DNA from 2 places in the Paraglaciecola sp. L1A13 genome. Region 2 is predicted to be linked to the other one. Evidence: predicted binding sites of a transcription regulator. Region 2 holds the regulator's gene; the other holds the start of a gene.
The links. The regulator LexA, encoded in region 2, represses DNA repair genes until DNA is damaged. The targets are predictions, from matches to a motif close to TACTGTATNNNNATACAGTA.
Positions count from the first base shown of each region.

Region 1: a site for LexA is predicted at 2,940-2,959, ahead of GQR89_RS00340 (LexA family transcriptional regulator). Genes of this name have one in related genera too.

Region 1 is NZ_CP047024.1:78,351-86,664, reverse strand. Features, by position in the region: partial or broken gene GQR89_RS00365 (transposase) at 1-469, shown strand, start outside; gene GQR89_RS00360 (hypothetical protein) at 492-983, opposite strand; gene GQR89_RS21250 (hypothetical protein) at 1,129-1,299, opposite strand; gene GQR89_RS00350 (hypothetical protein) at 1,547-1,960, opposite strand; gene GQR89_RS00345 (hypothetical protein) at 2,063-2,323, opposite strand; gene GQR89_RS00340 (LexA family transcriptional regulator) at 2,534-2,938, opposite strand; gene GQR89_RS00335 (hypothetical protein) at 3,407-3,880, shown strand; gene GQR89_RS00330 (hypothetical protein) at 4,031-4,462, opposite strand; gene GQR89_RS00325 (helix-turn-helix domain-containing protein) at 4,586-4,795, shown strand; gene GQR89_RS00320 (HNH endonuclease) at 4,989-6,029, opposite strand; gene gmtX (gamma-mobile-trio protein GmtX) at 6,096-6,719, opposite strand; gene GQR89_RS00310 (VPA1269 family protein) at 6,719-8,314, opposite strand, start outside.
Region 2 is NZ_CP047024.1:4,887,025-4,895,338, forward strand. Features, by position in the region: gene GQR89_RS20885 (cytochrome c oxidase subunit 3) at 1-559, opposite strand, end outside; gene GQR89_RS20890 (cytochrome c oxidase assembly protein) at 559-1,173, opposite strand; gene GQR89_RS20895 (hypothetical protein) at 1,170-1,397, opposite strand; gene ctaD (cytochrome c oxidase subunit I) at 1,416-3,014, opposite strand; gene coxB (cytochrome c oxidase subunit II) at 3,025-4,155, opposite strand; gene lexA (transcriptional repressor LexA) at 4,562-5,185, opposite strand; gene plsB (glycerol-3-phosphate 1-O-acyltransferase PlsB) at 5,378-7,813, shown strand; gene ilvA (threonine ammonia-lyase, biosynthetic) at 7,901-8,314, opposite strand, start outside.

The DNA of each region.
Region 1 (8,314 bases), 160 kb from region 2:
TATTCTCACCGTTTTTAAAAACCAGATAACCAAAATTGAGAATAAAATCGTCGCGCTCATAGAATCGTGCCCTGATTATCAAGCGAAGAATTGCATCTTACAAAGCATGAAAGTAATAGGAAAAATAGCCTCCGCTTCCATCATCAGTAACCTGCCAGAGTTAGGTTATATGACCAACAAACAAGCCTCTACATTAGTCGGCGTGGCACCCATGAATCGGGAAAGTGGACGCTATAAAGGACTGCGGAAAATTCAAGGAGGCAGGCATCAAGTCAGAACCGTTTTATACATGGCGATGATGTCAGCGATACAAAGTAACCCCGTATTCAAGGAAACATATCAACGATTAGTCGCTGCGGGTAAGCCTAAGAAAGTCGCGATTATTGCCTGCATTAGAAAGATGGTCGTCATATAAAATTCAATGCTGAGAGATGGGGTCATGTGGGAAGCGCCAAAGGCTCCAAATTAGCTATTGACGCCATAGTCTTTTCTTATGCATTTCTAACCATTTCCTCCATAGCTTTTAATGTTCTCTCTTCAGAGATAAGGTCTGTTTCCATTCGAATGGTTAGGCGCTCCACATAAGCCAAAGCGGAATTTGATAATTCTATAGGCTTGCCTATGTTTGGATCGCTGAGCCATTTCTCTACTCTAGGTTGGTCTTTTTCTTGGTATTTCAGAGCATCAAGGCAAAGTATTAATCTCTCTTTCTCTTTTGGGTATTTTTCTTCCAAGCTTGGATAAGTCGAAAGTAGCTTATGTTTTTGCACTACTGCAAAAATTAATTTTTTCGTTACTGACAACTTTTTTTCCTCAGCAATCATCATGTTTTTTCTTCTCATAGCGGCTTTTTCGAGGTCGCTTTTTGCAGCATTTTGATTTGCTAATTTATTTGCTTTGTAAGAATTGAAGCCAGCATATAGTGAAACAATTAAAGCTAAAAAAGCGATTACCTCAGAAAGGTATTTTAGTAAAATCTCCAATGCTTAAATTTTCCTTTCATGCATAACGCCTTGCTCATTTGCGCAGCGGTTGTGGTGTATTTTTGTGCAACAATGAGCGTAGCGAGTGCACAAAAAGAACGTAGGCCGTTGCGTCAAATCGAGCAATTTGTTAGGTGATTCTGCTCTAGACATACAAACTAAGCATGAGTGCCAACCAAGTAAGAACAAATAAAATTAAACTCGTTTCTTCCACTTCGTTGTTAATATGTAGAAATAACAACGTAAAGAAGAAAGCTAGCGGAGTATTCACTATTACTGAATATTCAGCAGGTATGTCACGTTCGCTAAACCCCATGATAACTCGTCCAATTAACCCAAAGACTGACACGAGAAAGAAGGCCCGTATCATCCACAATCTCAAATTGTGATCAGATTCTATTGGACGAACCCTCTTCAACTGAAAGACGTCTTTAAGAATTACAATTATCTCTCGATCAATCTTGTTCATAAGGATACGACCGAACCATAGCTTCACCTAACACCCAAATAATGAGCAAATATCAGTTGGTTAAAATAAGCGACGCAGGAGCAAAAACCAACTGCTATTTGTCCTGATTAATTTGCTTGTTGGGTGCGATTATCGCGTTTTGTACCTTTTTAAAAAATATGAATACAACTATAAAGGCACCAGAAAATATATAAGTGTATATTGGAGATAAGCTATAAAAATAAGCCCCAAAGCCAATTAAATAGCTTAACAAGGAAATAAGTAGAACAAAATGGTGAATTGACGTTGCTTTATCATTGCTTGTATTACTAAGAACTATCATTTCTTTAAGTATGGATAGAGAACCAAATGAAAATGTTAGTGAAACTATAAATGCAATTAGAGAAACCATTTTAGCGTATACGTTTACCTCGCTGAGGCTTGGTATAAAAATCAATAAAGCAAGTGACGTAGCTGCAACCCCAGCACTTAACCAAGTGAAAAATTCTATACGTGGACTCGAAATCAATTTAGCACCTAACGCCCTGTTTAATAGGCAATAAAATTGTTGGCTAAAATTAGCGACGAAGGAGCAAAAGCCAACTGTTTTTTGTCCATGTTTGACAGCTTGTTAGACAATACTTTTATCTAACCCATCAAGATATTGAATATGAAATACTTTATATGATTTAGTATTACTATCAAAATATAATTTAATTCTCTCCGCACCTACTGAATTACTTTTAGAATCAGTACTTAGGAAGTCAATAGCGGTTTCATAGGCTTTTATAAAGTATTTTTCATTAAACGATTCTGCCTCAGATTCAGGAGAAGAGCGATCAGGAGTAAAATACAATTGAATTAAGTTAGAGCCATATTCGATATGCTGCACTAGGTCGACGGGGATTATTAAAGGAGTCCTATACGTGAATGGTTTTATTTCTGTTGTTTTTATTTCTGTTGTTTTGATCTCGTATTTGATTGTCATTTATTGATAGTTAATTCATTTATCTTGTAGGTACAATAAAGAATATTCTCACCATGTAAAATGTGTATAGTTAGAAAGTGGCACACATACTTCTGGCATCACACAGGGCGAACATCAGAGCTGCTTCTTAAAGGGTCGATGTAAGCGAATGGAGCGCGTCACCACGCCCTCTATCTGAAAGTCGTCACCTTCTTGCAAAAAGTACGGTGGAAATCGTTTACTGGAAGACAGCAAACAGCGCTGCACTTTATCAATTTTTTTACACACGAATACGCCGTTAAGGTTAGCCACCACCACGTCTTGGTCTTTAATTTCTTGCGCGCGGTCTACAATCAATAAGTCACCCGAGAAAATACCATCGCCTTTCATGGACTCCCCCTGGGCAAATCCGATATAGGTTGCAGAGGGATGGTCAATCAGTAGCTGGTCTAAATCTAGGCTAAGCTGTGTGTATTCTGCCGCAGGTGACTCAAAACCGACGATACCCGCAGAAGCTTTAATAGGAATAAATTTCAACATATACTGTTATTATATACAGTATCATTCTATTTAAAATTAACTTCGTTATACTTTTTTAGGTGAAATATGTGTGGAAGACTAAACATAACGGATGATGAGTTTGTAAGAGGGCAGTGTATCTCATTAGGTATTAACTTAAATCGTACACCTATCATCCCCAATCGATTTGTAAGGGCAGCTAGCGAGATGCAAAACTCTCCAATAAACTTGAAAGATATGCTATTTCGAAAGCGTTATTAATTTCCTTTTGGAAAAAACATCCTTTCAAGCTTTAGACTTTTATAAAAAAAAAGGCTAAGTTCTACTTACATAGATAGTAGATATGCCTCCAACTTTTACAAGTTACATTTAAAAAAATTTGCGTATACAAACCGTCCAAGGCAGAACGGCTAAAGTTTGTGTCGGTCTCGCTCCGCTACACCTTTTAGTCAAAAATTATCAGGGCGTCATGACCCTAAGGAGATAGTAATGGACTCAATTTCCATCAACAACTTTACAGAGGCTGCAAAGGGATGCCAAAAGACAATTTTGTTAGCCTCGGTTGTTTCCATAACTCTGATGTCCTTTGCACTTGCTATTGATTTTCAAAATGTAAACATACCTGGATTGGGAGTAGAGTTTGGCGGGAAGGCTGCGTTAGGGATGTTGTTTGCTGTTTTTTTCTCGCTCGGGGTATATTTAGGAATTCAACTAAGAATGGTCAAATCGAATTACGATGCCATTGATTGCGAGAAAACTCAGAACGCCCTACTAAGATTTCCATCAATTGTTTGTGGTAACAAATACCTAAGACAGTTTTTCATTTGGCTTCCGTCCACTCTGATGTTTTTAGCGATGTATATCGCGTTTTCTGGAAGTGTGCTTTTAGCTCTTATTTTGGTTTTTATATGCTCAATTCCCTATTTCTTCGCTGCTCAAATTGCGTTTAATACTGGAAAATAACATATTGAACAAATTAGTTGCAAAAAAGTGGCTAGAGAAACTGCTCATTCGGCTTCGGCTAACCATGTTCACATTTCCCCGTTTACTTTGAGAAATGCACTTATTATTTGAATTTCGGTTTACCTTATGAGATTACCTAAAACTACTGAGTCAATTCAAATTTTTAATTATGTTGAGCATGGAGACGTCATATTGCATCTTAATATCAACTGGTATGGCAGTGGAAATTCCGTTTAAAGTAACAAGTTTCATCGCCACCTCCCCACAGGATCTTTCCAATTCCCGCGCAACATCCGTGATCGTTAAAGAGTGTTGAATCATTTCAAATAAGATATCTTCTTCGTTAGGGTTCCATACTTTTCCACTATTTTCTGGTAAGAAAATCCTTTTAGTTATAAAACGTTGGTAGAAATCTTCTATTTCTCCTATGTAAAAATCAGAAATAGGTCGTCCATTGCAACATTTTTTATACTTTTTTGAGCGCGGCCAGATCATCCAGCTTTCTCCTCGACAGAAAATTAAATACCTTTCACTGTCTATCTTTTCCCAAGATACTAGAGAGTGATGAAAAATTTTTTTCATTGTTTGACGTCTTGACATAGATGAAAGCAAATATTATTGGCGAAAGTGAGTAAAATGAGAGTTATATCCCGTGGCCTTATAAACATCAAGTGTTGATAGTTCTGCCTTTTGGGCAAAACTTTAATGAAAGACGAAAGACTCGTAAATTTTGGTAGGTCTGTTCGCAATGTGAGAAAGTTAAAAGGGCTTTCACAAGAGGCATTGGCCAATTTGGCAAACATTGATAGAAGTTATATGGGCCATATAGAACGCGGTGAAAAAAATGTGACTTTAACGAAGATTTATCAGATAGCGGATGCACTAGACATTTCAGTGAGCAAACTGCTAAGTTAAGATATCTTCCGCATGCCCCAAGTGAGATATTATATGTTACCAATAACCCTGATGTATGGATTTTTGTTCCTTAATATTTTTAGCGGTTTAGTAGCCATTTTTTACGCTCACAGATATTTAAAAAGCACACGATTTTCCAAAGAATAATTTACTCTTAGGTAAAATTAGCACTCCTGCTAAAAATTTAAAGTTCCTAACTTTTTTGATCTCCCCATAGAGGAATATTAGATTTATCTGCGATTTCGTAGAACGTATCAGCTACAGCTCTAGAACGTTCAGGATCACACATATATCTTGATGACAGCTTTGATGATATTTTGTCTTTATACTTTTCTAAATTTTGCGCCACCCACTTATCCTTAAATATCTTCAAAGCTAAATGACTGCTTTTGTCTTGATTGCATTTTTTGTGAGCAAGCACGAAATTGTGAGCTAAATCATAATTATATTTTTTAAGTGGTATAAAATGATCGACGTGAGCGTCTCCCTTTATTTTTTTTTCACAGTAAAAACAGTAACCTCCCTGGATTTTTTCCAGTAGTTCAGACGCATACTTCAAAGATACCCGTTTACTGCCAAACAAAAAATCCGCTAACTCGCCGGACTTTCCCAAACTAGCTTGATTTGACTTAATAGATGCAATTTTATCAGCCCACCCTTGCCTTACGAGTTTTACGACTATGTCATGAAAAAATCGAAAACTATCAGCTACCCCCTCGTTCAACTGAATATAGCTTTTACCTTTTTTATGCTCATACAGAAATGGCACGATGTTATTTTCGATTAATTGTAAACGCCACAAAGGCCCTTCTCTAATGGATTTTTTTGCACTATTAAATAACTCAACCCACTTTTTTTCGTTTAATTTTTTAGCCACCGTCAGATTATCACCACCTCTACCTTTTAGTGTACGAATTGTTTTAATTACAGTTGGCTCCTTATTCGTACTTTGGTGCAAAATGCTTTCACGAGATATTATCTCTTTGGAATCATTAGTTTCTGAACTATCAATTTTGAAAGGTTTGGCATGTTGCCAATATAGACTGAAGATTCTCTCTACCAAGTCATCTACTTCTATTTTAAGTTTGGGTTTTTTACTTATATCACTCTCAATGCAGAGATCTGCTAAGGCATGTAATAAAGCAAATTTATAAGTTGAGGATGTTTCAGTATTTTCCAACAAACGTTGTATATAGGAAATGAATTCAATTCTTTTTTGATAGATACAAGTCATTCAAATTCCTTTAAAAATCTAAGCTTATTTAAAACAAGTCAAGGTAGTGTAATTAATTTCTCTAGATTATATAGTGTTAAACTTTAAGTCCAAAATTTTTTGGATTGCAGAAACAAACCCTCGCTCGAAAATGATACTTCCACTTTCATTTATGATTGCTCCTCGAGAAGTCTTGACCCACCTGTTTCGATCAATAAAGCTGTCATCTATAGCCAAACTAAGGGCATCGATTTCGCTTTCCGTCCAACTAAGTAATTTTTCGGTACTATGTAAATCAGAATTTTTTTGTCTTAAGTCAACTTCTAACGTTTTAACAGACTTGACGAGTTGTAATTCAGAGTACAGGTGCCGGTTTTTCGATAATAAATCGTATACTAAATATCGAATAGTTGGCTCCTTAATACGCTCTACCCACTCCCTACCTTTCACAGATTTTGTAACAGTATGTGGAGAGTAAGCCTCTTGCCAAGCTTTAATTAGCAATTTATAGGGTTGGCCCGATTTATTCCTAATAGATTGAGCTTGCGGAACGCCTAACTTGCCGCCGACGCGAGATATAGTAGAGATGGAAAAGTCTTTAGAACCCCGTTCCAACTGCTCTTCACATACTTGGTTTATTATTTTCAAAGTTTGCTTCACTCGCGCACTTTTTGTTTCTCGGAGCAATGTATTATAAACGTCTTCAATCATTATATATTTCCTTCTAGCAAAACTTTATTTGCTGAACTCATTAATCGATGAAATTTTGTCGATAATAATTTGCAATCATTACTGCGATCCAAGTCATCAAATAACAATTCTCCGCTAAACAACTTTTCAATATCTTGCCAACTGGAAACATAGCTTTGAATAAGAACAGACGCTTGATTTCCAACAATGAGTTGCTCTTCTTCTGACAATCGATATAGGAGTGGATTTAGACCATTCTGCGTAGCAAGTCTATCTATCATCTGAGAACGTTTAGGAATGGCTCTAGATGCACTCGAGGTGGAATAAATCGTTGCATTTTCACAAATTTCATTGAGTAGCTTAAAGTCAGTACCTGGCTCCTCTAGTCTGAAGTCCATTTCAACTAGTGAGGTAGGAGCAATTAATAGCTTTCTATCAATAGCATTTGACTCTCGCATGATAATCCGGCTTTCATTCATTAAATTTTGAGTAGCTGCAAAATCTGAAATAAATACATCAAGCTTCATTGTTTTTTCTTCAATATCAGCTTCATTTCGTCTTAGAATATTAGTCTTTAAAAAAAAGCCTCCGGCTTTCTCGACATCATACTTTTCATCTTTCAGAGCATCAGCTTGTCTTTGTAACTCTAGCTGTTCAATAGAAACCGTCTTTATTTCCAATAGCAGTTCGTTACACAAAGCTCCCAACCCCCCCAAAAAAGCGGGCCCGGTAATGAAATATCGACACCTTACACAGTTTCGCTTTCCTAGATAACCAATTAACACAGGGGAGTTATCAGCCTCTCCATATTCGTTTGTCCCACCAGTATCGCAACCTCCCCCACCCATTGCACAGATTCCCTTATCCGTAAATTGGTAACTTGCTTTGGGCCACGAGTCAGTAACGTCATTTAAAAAAACACTATCTCTCGCATAAAGTTCTCCTTTAGCTTTTTCGATGCTGTCACTAAGAATTGTGTCCTCTAAGCGATGCACACATTCTTTTAATGCTTTTTTCTCTGCTTTACAAAGCTCCTTACGCATTGTTCCGTGACCAATTTTCGTATAGTAAATAGTCATTACAATAGAGGCGTGACCAACTAATTTTGATATCACGTGTATCGGTACGCCACCGTCAACAACATACGCAGTAATCAAACTTGTTCTCATCGAGTGTGGTGTATATTGGCTTCTATAAATGCCTTTATCGATATGAGCTAAATTCTCATTTCCATTTTGTATTAGATACAATAAGCGGGGTAGTGAACGCGTAAAAGCCATGCTTGTATTTATCGGATCTCCATTTGGCTTTGCCGGATTTCTGAACAAAAACGCCGTTTCTCCTCTAGCTGTAAGGATTCGCTCATTAATTTTCCTAGGCAGCTCCACTTCAGTCCATTTGGTCATTTCTTTCAAAGGGTTATATTTTGACTGCCAATTCCTCAATCTGATAACTAATAGAGCTAAGTCGTGCGGGATGTAAGGTACGCTGTAACCGCCCTCTCTAGCTGAAGTTTTATTCGTAGTGATAAACATTCCTTCAGCACCGTCACTCAACTTTTTAATAAAACCTCGCTTGTTTACTCGGCAGCGAGATAAACCAAGAGAGTTTTTGAC
Region 2 (8,314 bases):
CACGTTTATTTTCTTCCAAAGCCACGTGTGCAAAATGGCATGTCACTGACGAGATTAGCAGAATCACAGTATTGATAAGGGGTAATCCGTACCACCCCATGGCCTCAGTTTTAGTTCCACCAGGTGTTTCTACTAAAGGCCACATAGCCTGAAAAGCTGGCCAAAGCACTTCATTAGTTGCATCGTTATTAGACGAGCCACCTAGCCATGGAATGGCGATCATGCGGGCATAAAATAGAGCACCAAAAAAAGCACCGAAGAACATCACTTCTGAAAAAATAAACCAGGCCATACCTTGACGATACGAACGGCCCAATTGTGCACTGTATAGACCAGTCATGGATTCATGAATTTGATTTCTGAACCAGCCAAACAACATAAAAATTAACGTAGCAAAGCCAGCTAATAATATATATCCACCGTAACCAGTTGTTCCTTTTGAATGTTCAATAACAAAATTTCCGGCTCCAACGGCAATCAAAAATAGTGCCACAGCCCCCACAATTGGCCACGGGCTACTAGCTGGTACATAGTATTTTTCATAATTTGGCTGAGCCATTATTCGTTCTCCTGTTCACCGCTATTCATTGCAAGATCACCTGCCGTCGACGTGACGTCGTATAGAGTGTACTGCAACGTAAAATAGGTAATGTCTTGTGGTAATTGAGGGTCTACATAAAACCGCATAGGCATGACCGCTGACTCACCTGCTTGCAAAACTTGCTGCTCAAAACAAAAACACTCTGTTTTATTGAGAAATAACGCAGCCATGCCCGGCGAAACTGATGGTACCGCTTGGCCAACGACTAAGTGCTGTGTAGGATTTTTAACTGTGAAATTCACCTCGTTCATTTGACCAGGATGCACTTTCACTTGCCGTGTTTGCGCTTCAAATTGCCATGCCATACCTGAGTTGGTACGTGTGATAAAGTCCACCGTTATGGTGCGTGACTCGTCAATCTCCATCACTTCATAGATAGCCGCTGAGTTTGCGGTTTTACCGTTTAATCCAGTCAAATCACAAAACACATCGTAAAGTGGAACTAACGCAAAACCAAAACCAAACATTCCCAGAACGACTACCAACAACTTACCCACCATCTTAGCATTGCTAGGCGGGTGACTATTGCTGGCGGCGTCAGGCGCTTGAGGTTGTTGCCTTTTGTCTGTCATAAGGATTGCCAGAACATACCTGAGTAAGACTGAACTAACCCCTGCTGTGCGATCTCAGAATTATGCATTTTACCTTCTAGTGCAAAATACTCTGTGTCATTTAGCGGCATATACGCATCGTTTTGCAGACTATTACAAAAACCAAACGCTATAAAACCAAAGGCCAATGCTACAAACCGTTTAAGCAGTCTTTTTTTTGAAAACCTCACTTCACTTAGCAACATAAAATTCTCCTTTACCACTTACTTAATAACTGGCGGCGTTTCGAACGTATGATAAGGAGCTGGTGAAGGTATTTCCCATTCTAGGCCTTCCGCTCCTTCCCAAACTTGGTCGCTCACAGGTTCACCTTGCTTACGGCAAGCTTTAATAATGATAACCAAGAAAATTAATTGCGATAAACCGAATGCAAATCCGCCTAAGCTTATCCATTTATTGAAATCTGCAAATTGCAACGCGTAATCAGGGATCCGTCTTGGCATACCGGCTAAACCGACGAAGTGCATAGGGAAGAACAACACATTAACCGAAACTAATGAGCACCAAAAGTGCCATTTAGCCAACGGGATATCAAACATCTTTCCAGTCCATTTCGGTAACCAGTAGTAAACAGCGGCCATAATCGAAAATATAGCGCCGGTCACTAGCACATAATGAAAATGCGCAACCACAAAATAGGTATCATGATATTGGAAATCCACTGGGGTAATCGCCAACATCAGACCCGACAAACCGCCAATGGTGAACAGCACTATAAACGCTAACGCAAATAACATAGGCACTTCAAAGCTCAACGAGCCACGCCACATAGTTGCCACCCAGTTAAATATTTTTACGCCCGTTGGGACGGATATCAACATAGTCGCCAACATAAAGAACATTTCGGCAAATACAGGCATACCCGTCGTAAACATATGATGTGCCCAAACGATAAATGACAATAAGGCAATTGATGCGGTCGCATAAACCATTGAGGAATAACCAAACAGCCGCTTTCGAGAAAATGTCGGAACTATCTGCGAAATAATACCAAATGCCGGCAAGATCATGATGTACACCTCGGGATGACCGAAGAACCAGAAAATATGCTGAAACATTACTGGATCGCCACCACCTGCCGCATCGAAAAAACTGGTCCCAAAAAACTTATCTGTCAGCACCATGGTTACCGCGCCAGCTAAAACCGGCATCACTGCGATTAGTAAAAAGGCAGTGATCAGCCACGTCCATACAAAAAGTGGCATTTTCATCCACGTCATTCCGGGTGCTCGCATATTGAATATGGTAACGATGACGTTAATCGCACCCATAATCGACGAGATACCCATGATATGAACCGAAAATACAAATAGAGCAGTACTGTCACCACTATACGTCGTGGATAAAGGCGCGTAGAAAGTCCAACCGAATGCAGGACCGCCGCCATCCATAAACAACGAAGACAAGAGAATTAAAAAGGCAAAAGGCAGGATCCAGAAACTCCAGTTATTCATGCGTGGTAAAGCCATATCAGGCGCACCAATCATCATGGGCACAAGCCAGTTAGCTAGACCTGTAAAAGCCGGCATAACCGCACCAAAAACCATAATCAAGCCATGTACAGTGGTCATTTGATTAAAAAAGTGTGGCTCGACTATTTGCAAACCCGGTTGAAATAACTCGGCGCGAATAACCATCGCCATGGCTCCACCGATTAAAAACATGATGAACGCGAACCACAAATATAACGTACCAATATCTTTATGATTGGTAGTATATAACCAGCGCTTTATCCCTGAAGGTGGCGCATGATGTTCGTGATGGTCGTCGTCTTGATGAAGCGTTTCAGTAACTGTGCTCATGATCGTCCCCCTATTGCCCGTTCAGAGCAGCATTAATATCTTTAGCCTGTACCAACTCATCTGTGTCATTACCCCAAGCGTTACGCTCAAATGTAATCACCGCTGCCAGTTCAGACATACTTAGCTGCTTAGCAAAGGCTGCCATGGCTGTGCCAGATTTACCGTTTAATACGATGTCGATATGAGCTGCCATATCATTCAACGCGATATTACTGCCTTTTAACGCTGGGAATACGCCAGGTAACCCTTCGCCATTTGGCATATGGCACGCAGCACAATTAGCAGTGTAAATTTTCTGACCATTACTCATCAATTCGTCTTTACTCATATTCATTGCAAGTAATCGTTGTTCTTCCGCCTTGGCTTTCTCTTGAATGGCTTGTCTTTCACCTATCCATTTATCATATTCTGCGGGCTCTTTAGCAATGACCACCACAGGCATAAAACCATGGTCTTTACCGCACAATTCAGCACATTGACCGCGATAGATACCAGGCTCGTTTACTTTCGTCCACGCGTCATTAATAAAACCGGGGTTAGCGTCTTGTTTAATAGCGAAGTCAGGCACCCACCAAGAATGTATGACGTCGTCTGAAGTAATCAAAAAGCGTACGCGCTTATCTGTCGGTATCACGAGGGGCTGATCGACCTCTAGAAGATAATTAACGCCTTTGTCCAATTTGCCAGATATCTCGCCGGCTTGAGTTGCTAAACGAGAATAAAACTCAACGTCGTTATCCATGTATTTGTAATGCCACTTCCATTGTGAGCCTGTCACTAGCACGGTGATATCAGGCTCACTGGCATCCTCCATAGCGATTAGCGTTTTCGCTGCAGGAACCGCCATAACAATTAAAATAACAAAAGGGATAACGGTCCAAGCGATTTCGACTTTTACACTTTCGTGAAAGTTGGCTGGTTTTGCACCTCTGGATTTACGGTGAAATAAAATGGAATAAAACATCGCTCCAAAAACACCAACGGCGATAACCACACAAATAATAAACATCAACATATGCAAGTCATATACATCCGCACTGATGTCCGTGACACCTTTGCGCATATTTAGTTGATATTGATCTAAGTCAGATACGGACTCTGCGAAAACAGTACCGCTTTGAAACGCGCTTAGCATTGCCATCACACTCAACGAAATTTTCTTCACTCGACCCCCTGCTTGTCAAACGTTTGAAATAGTGGCGATAGCCAGCAAAATTTACGTCTTCATTTATTATTATAAGATTCAATACAAGTTAATAAATGTTACCAACTTGTTAAGGATGCAACAAGCATTACCCAAAACAGGGGGAAGAGTCCAGCTATTTTGTTTATTTTATATTCAATTGGGTAAAATTTAATCAATCAATCAGTATGTTACGTTTACATCTCAGTAACAAAAAAAATTGCAATAATAATCTAGATGAGGCTTGTTATAGAGTATAAATAGGGGGGGAAATGTTCATTCAAAAATGCATTGGGGCTTCATTGCGAAACCCCAAACGTAATACATATTTATCAGAGTAAATCAGTACAAACTGTTTACCTGCTTACATCCAATCTGAATTACGTATCACGCCCACAGCGATACCTTCAATATTGAAAGGTTGGGTTGCTAAGTCGACTTTAATGGGCTGAAATTCTTCGTTCTCAGCATGTAAGATTACTTGGCGACCTTTGCGTTCAATGCGCTTCACCGTGACATCTTCATCAACACGTGCCACAACTACTTGACCGTTGTGAACGTCAGTAGTTTTATGTACAGCGAGTAAATCACCATCCAAAATACCAATGTCTTTCATGCTCATTCCACTAACACGTAGTAAAAAATCAGCACTAGGCTTGAATAAATTCGGATCGACTTTATAGTGCATTTCAACATGCTCTTGAGCCAAAATCGGTTCGCCAGCAGCTACTCGCCCAATGAGAGGCAAACCTTGATTTTCTAATTGATCTTCTAATGGCTCAGTAAGTCTAATACCTCTGGAGGTACCCGGTAATATTTGAATGGCGCCTTTTCGTGCTAAAGCTTTTAAATGTTCTTCAGCGGCATTAGCAGATTTAAAACCAAGATGCCTCGCAATTTCCGCACGTGTAGGCGGCATTCCGGTATCGATCATAGTGGTTTTAATCAATTGCAAGACTTCTTCTTGCCTAAGAGTTAGTGGACGCATACACAGCCTGTTGTTTCATACAGTTTAACTGTGAGTATATACAGTCGTTGCTAAATCTCAAATATTTATTGTTCACAGTCGTTTGAGGGGGAATTTATACAAGACCTCTGACCTGTAAACTGATCCTACGGGGTGGAAAAGCTGAATAACGTGGTATCCTATTGAGGTCTTTCACTATTTAGGTACCACTCTATGGCATGGCTGCATACACTGCTGCTAACAATTATATCTGTTCCGCTTAAATGGCTCGTTAAGGTCAACAGCATCCCCACAGATATACAGACTGAACTTGGGATCGATACAGCTAAACCTATTATCTATTTATTACGCACGCACTCGGTCACCGACCAATTTGCTTTAAAGATGTCGACCAATTACTTGGGTTTGCCCAAACCAACTGATACGGTGAGTATTGGTGGCCAAGAATTACCCGCCTGTTTGTATTTACAACAACCTCGCTCGATCTTGACCCGTAAAGTTAAAATTACCAAAATCGCCGATGATGTCACTCGACTATTTCAAATTCACAGAGAACACCCCGAATTAGATTTGCAAATAGTACCCGTTTCAATATTTTGGGGTAGGGCGCCGGGCCGCAAACTATCAGGTTGGTCAGATATTATTGCCCACCAAGTCTCTCCCAATTGGCTGCGTAAATTCTTTATCGTTTTATTTTTAGGCCGTGATAATTTTGTGTGCTATAGCAAAGCTGTATCTTCACGCACCATGGCGGATTTAAAAGGCAGTGACGAAGAAATAGCCCATAAGCTGATTCGATTAGCCGGAACACATTTTCATCGCCGCCGTCAAAACCTGATTGGTCCAACCTTATTAGAGCGCCAAGCACTTTATAACGCAGTTTTAGGTGCCGACTCTGTGCGTCAAGCGGTGAATGACGAAGCTCGCGGTAAAAAACAATCCAAACACCAAATTCAAGCTAAAGCCAAAAAATACGTTGACGAAATTGCTGCTGATTATCGTGAAGGCATCGTTAGGATCGGCGACCGCTTGCTAACTAAAATCTGGAATAAAGTTTATAACGGTATAGAAGTAAAACATGCCGACAAGGTTCGGGCGCTTGCTCAAAGTGGTCACGAAATTATCTATGTGCCTTGTCATCGCAGCCATATGGATTACTTACTGTTGACCTACGTTATATACCACGAAGGGCTAGTTACCCCTCATATTGCAGCGGGGATCAACCTTAATTTTTGGCCCATAGGCGGCATTTTACGTAAATGTGGTGCCTTTTTTCTACGCCGTAGTTTTGCAGGAAACAAACTTTACACCGCTGTATTCAGAGAATATTTAGAGTTGTTATTCAACAAAGGTTACTCGGTAAAATACTACCCTGAAGGAGGCCGAAGTCGCACAGGACGTTTACTGCCCCCCAAAACGGGCATGCTTGCCATGACACTCCAAGCCCTTGTTAAAGGAATTAACAGGCCGGTGAGCATAGTACCTGTTTATATAGGTTATGAGCACGTCATGGAAGTCTCAAGCTATTTAAAAGAACTAAAAGGCACAGATAAGAAGAAGGAATCATTTTTCCAGGTTTTTTCTGCGGTTCGTAAGCTCAAAAATTATGGTAATGGTTTCCTAAACTTTGGTGAACCCATTAATCTCACAAACTTTTTAGACACCCAACAGCCTGATTGGCGTGACGCGCAAAACGTAGAAACAGACAAAAAGCCACGCTGGTTAACCCCAGTCGTAAATACGCTAGCGAATGATGTGATGGGCCGTATAAATCAAGCGGCTGCAGTCAGTGGTATGTCATTGTGCGCCATGTGTTTATTGTCAGCAAAGAAACACGCCATGGCACAAGATGAGTTAGAACGCGCGATTGATGATTATCTAGCATTACTCAAACTTGCCCCTTATAGTGAATTATCTAGCGCGCCAGAAAGTAATGGCAAAGCGCTACTCGAAAGCACATTAAAACTCAATAAACTCGAAGTATCCGAAGACACTTTTGGCACCATTATTTCGCTTAAACGCAAGAATGCAGTAGCGTTAACCTATTATCGCAACAATATTCTTCATCTGTTCGCAATTCCGGGTTTAATCAGTGCCATCGTATTCGCTCATAAAGGCTTAGCTAAAGATAAAGTGATTGCGCTGGTTGGGCAGCTTTATCCACTTCTGCAACGTGAATTATTTATCTATATGAATCATCAGCAAGCGATGGAATACACTGACCACATAATAAGTGCCATGCTTGAAACGGGCCTGTTGAAATCCCAAGAAAATGAAATCTTGCCACCAGCGGCTACCAGCAAAGCGTTTTATTCGTTTTGGTTACTCAATCGCAGTATTCAAGAAACATTGCAACGCTACGCAGTTGTTCTGACGATCCTGAAAAAAGAGCAAACCATTAGTCGCGGTCGTTTAGAGAAAAAAAGTCGCGAATTTGCAGAACGCTTAGCCGCGCTGCATGGTATCAATTCACCAGAGTTTTTTGATAAGAACGTACTATCAACTTTTATTCACGCGCTTAAAGACAATGCCTTAATTAATGCGTCCAGCGAAGGTCAGTTAGAGCACTCTGAAACGAGTGAAGCGTTATTGGCCACGGTAGAGAACTTGATTTCTCCTGAAATCACTCAGCGTTTGCAGCAAATTTAGCGATAGGTTGTTTAAAAATTAATTTGGCAGGCTAATTAATGAAAAAGATGTGTGGGTTTTTACCAACCCATCACATCTTTTTAAGTTTTACTTGCTAGCTAAAATGCCATTTACATCCGACAAGAAAAACTTGTAAGCGGGGTTTACTGTCTGCTCTGTGTACTGATAATCCAATGCATCTAAATGTTGATTAAAGTTTTCTCGCTGTTCGGGAGGAATTTCGAAACCACATAAAACTAATCCTGCTGCAGCTCCGTGATTACGGTAGTGAAACAGTGTGATATTCCAAGTTTCGCCTAAGGTATTTAAAAACTTCATCAAAGCCCCAGGGTATTCCGGAAATTCAAAAGAAAAGATATGTTCGTTTTGCAGATTAGCTGGACGGCCACCCACCATATACCGAACATGTAATTTAGCTGTTTCGTTTTCGCTTAGATCAAAACACTGGTAATCATGAGCTGCCAGCGTTTCAGTAAGCTGCTTGAATTCCGTTCTGCCTCC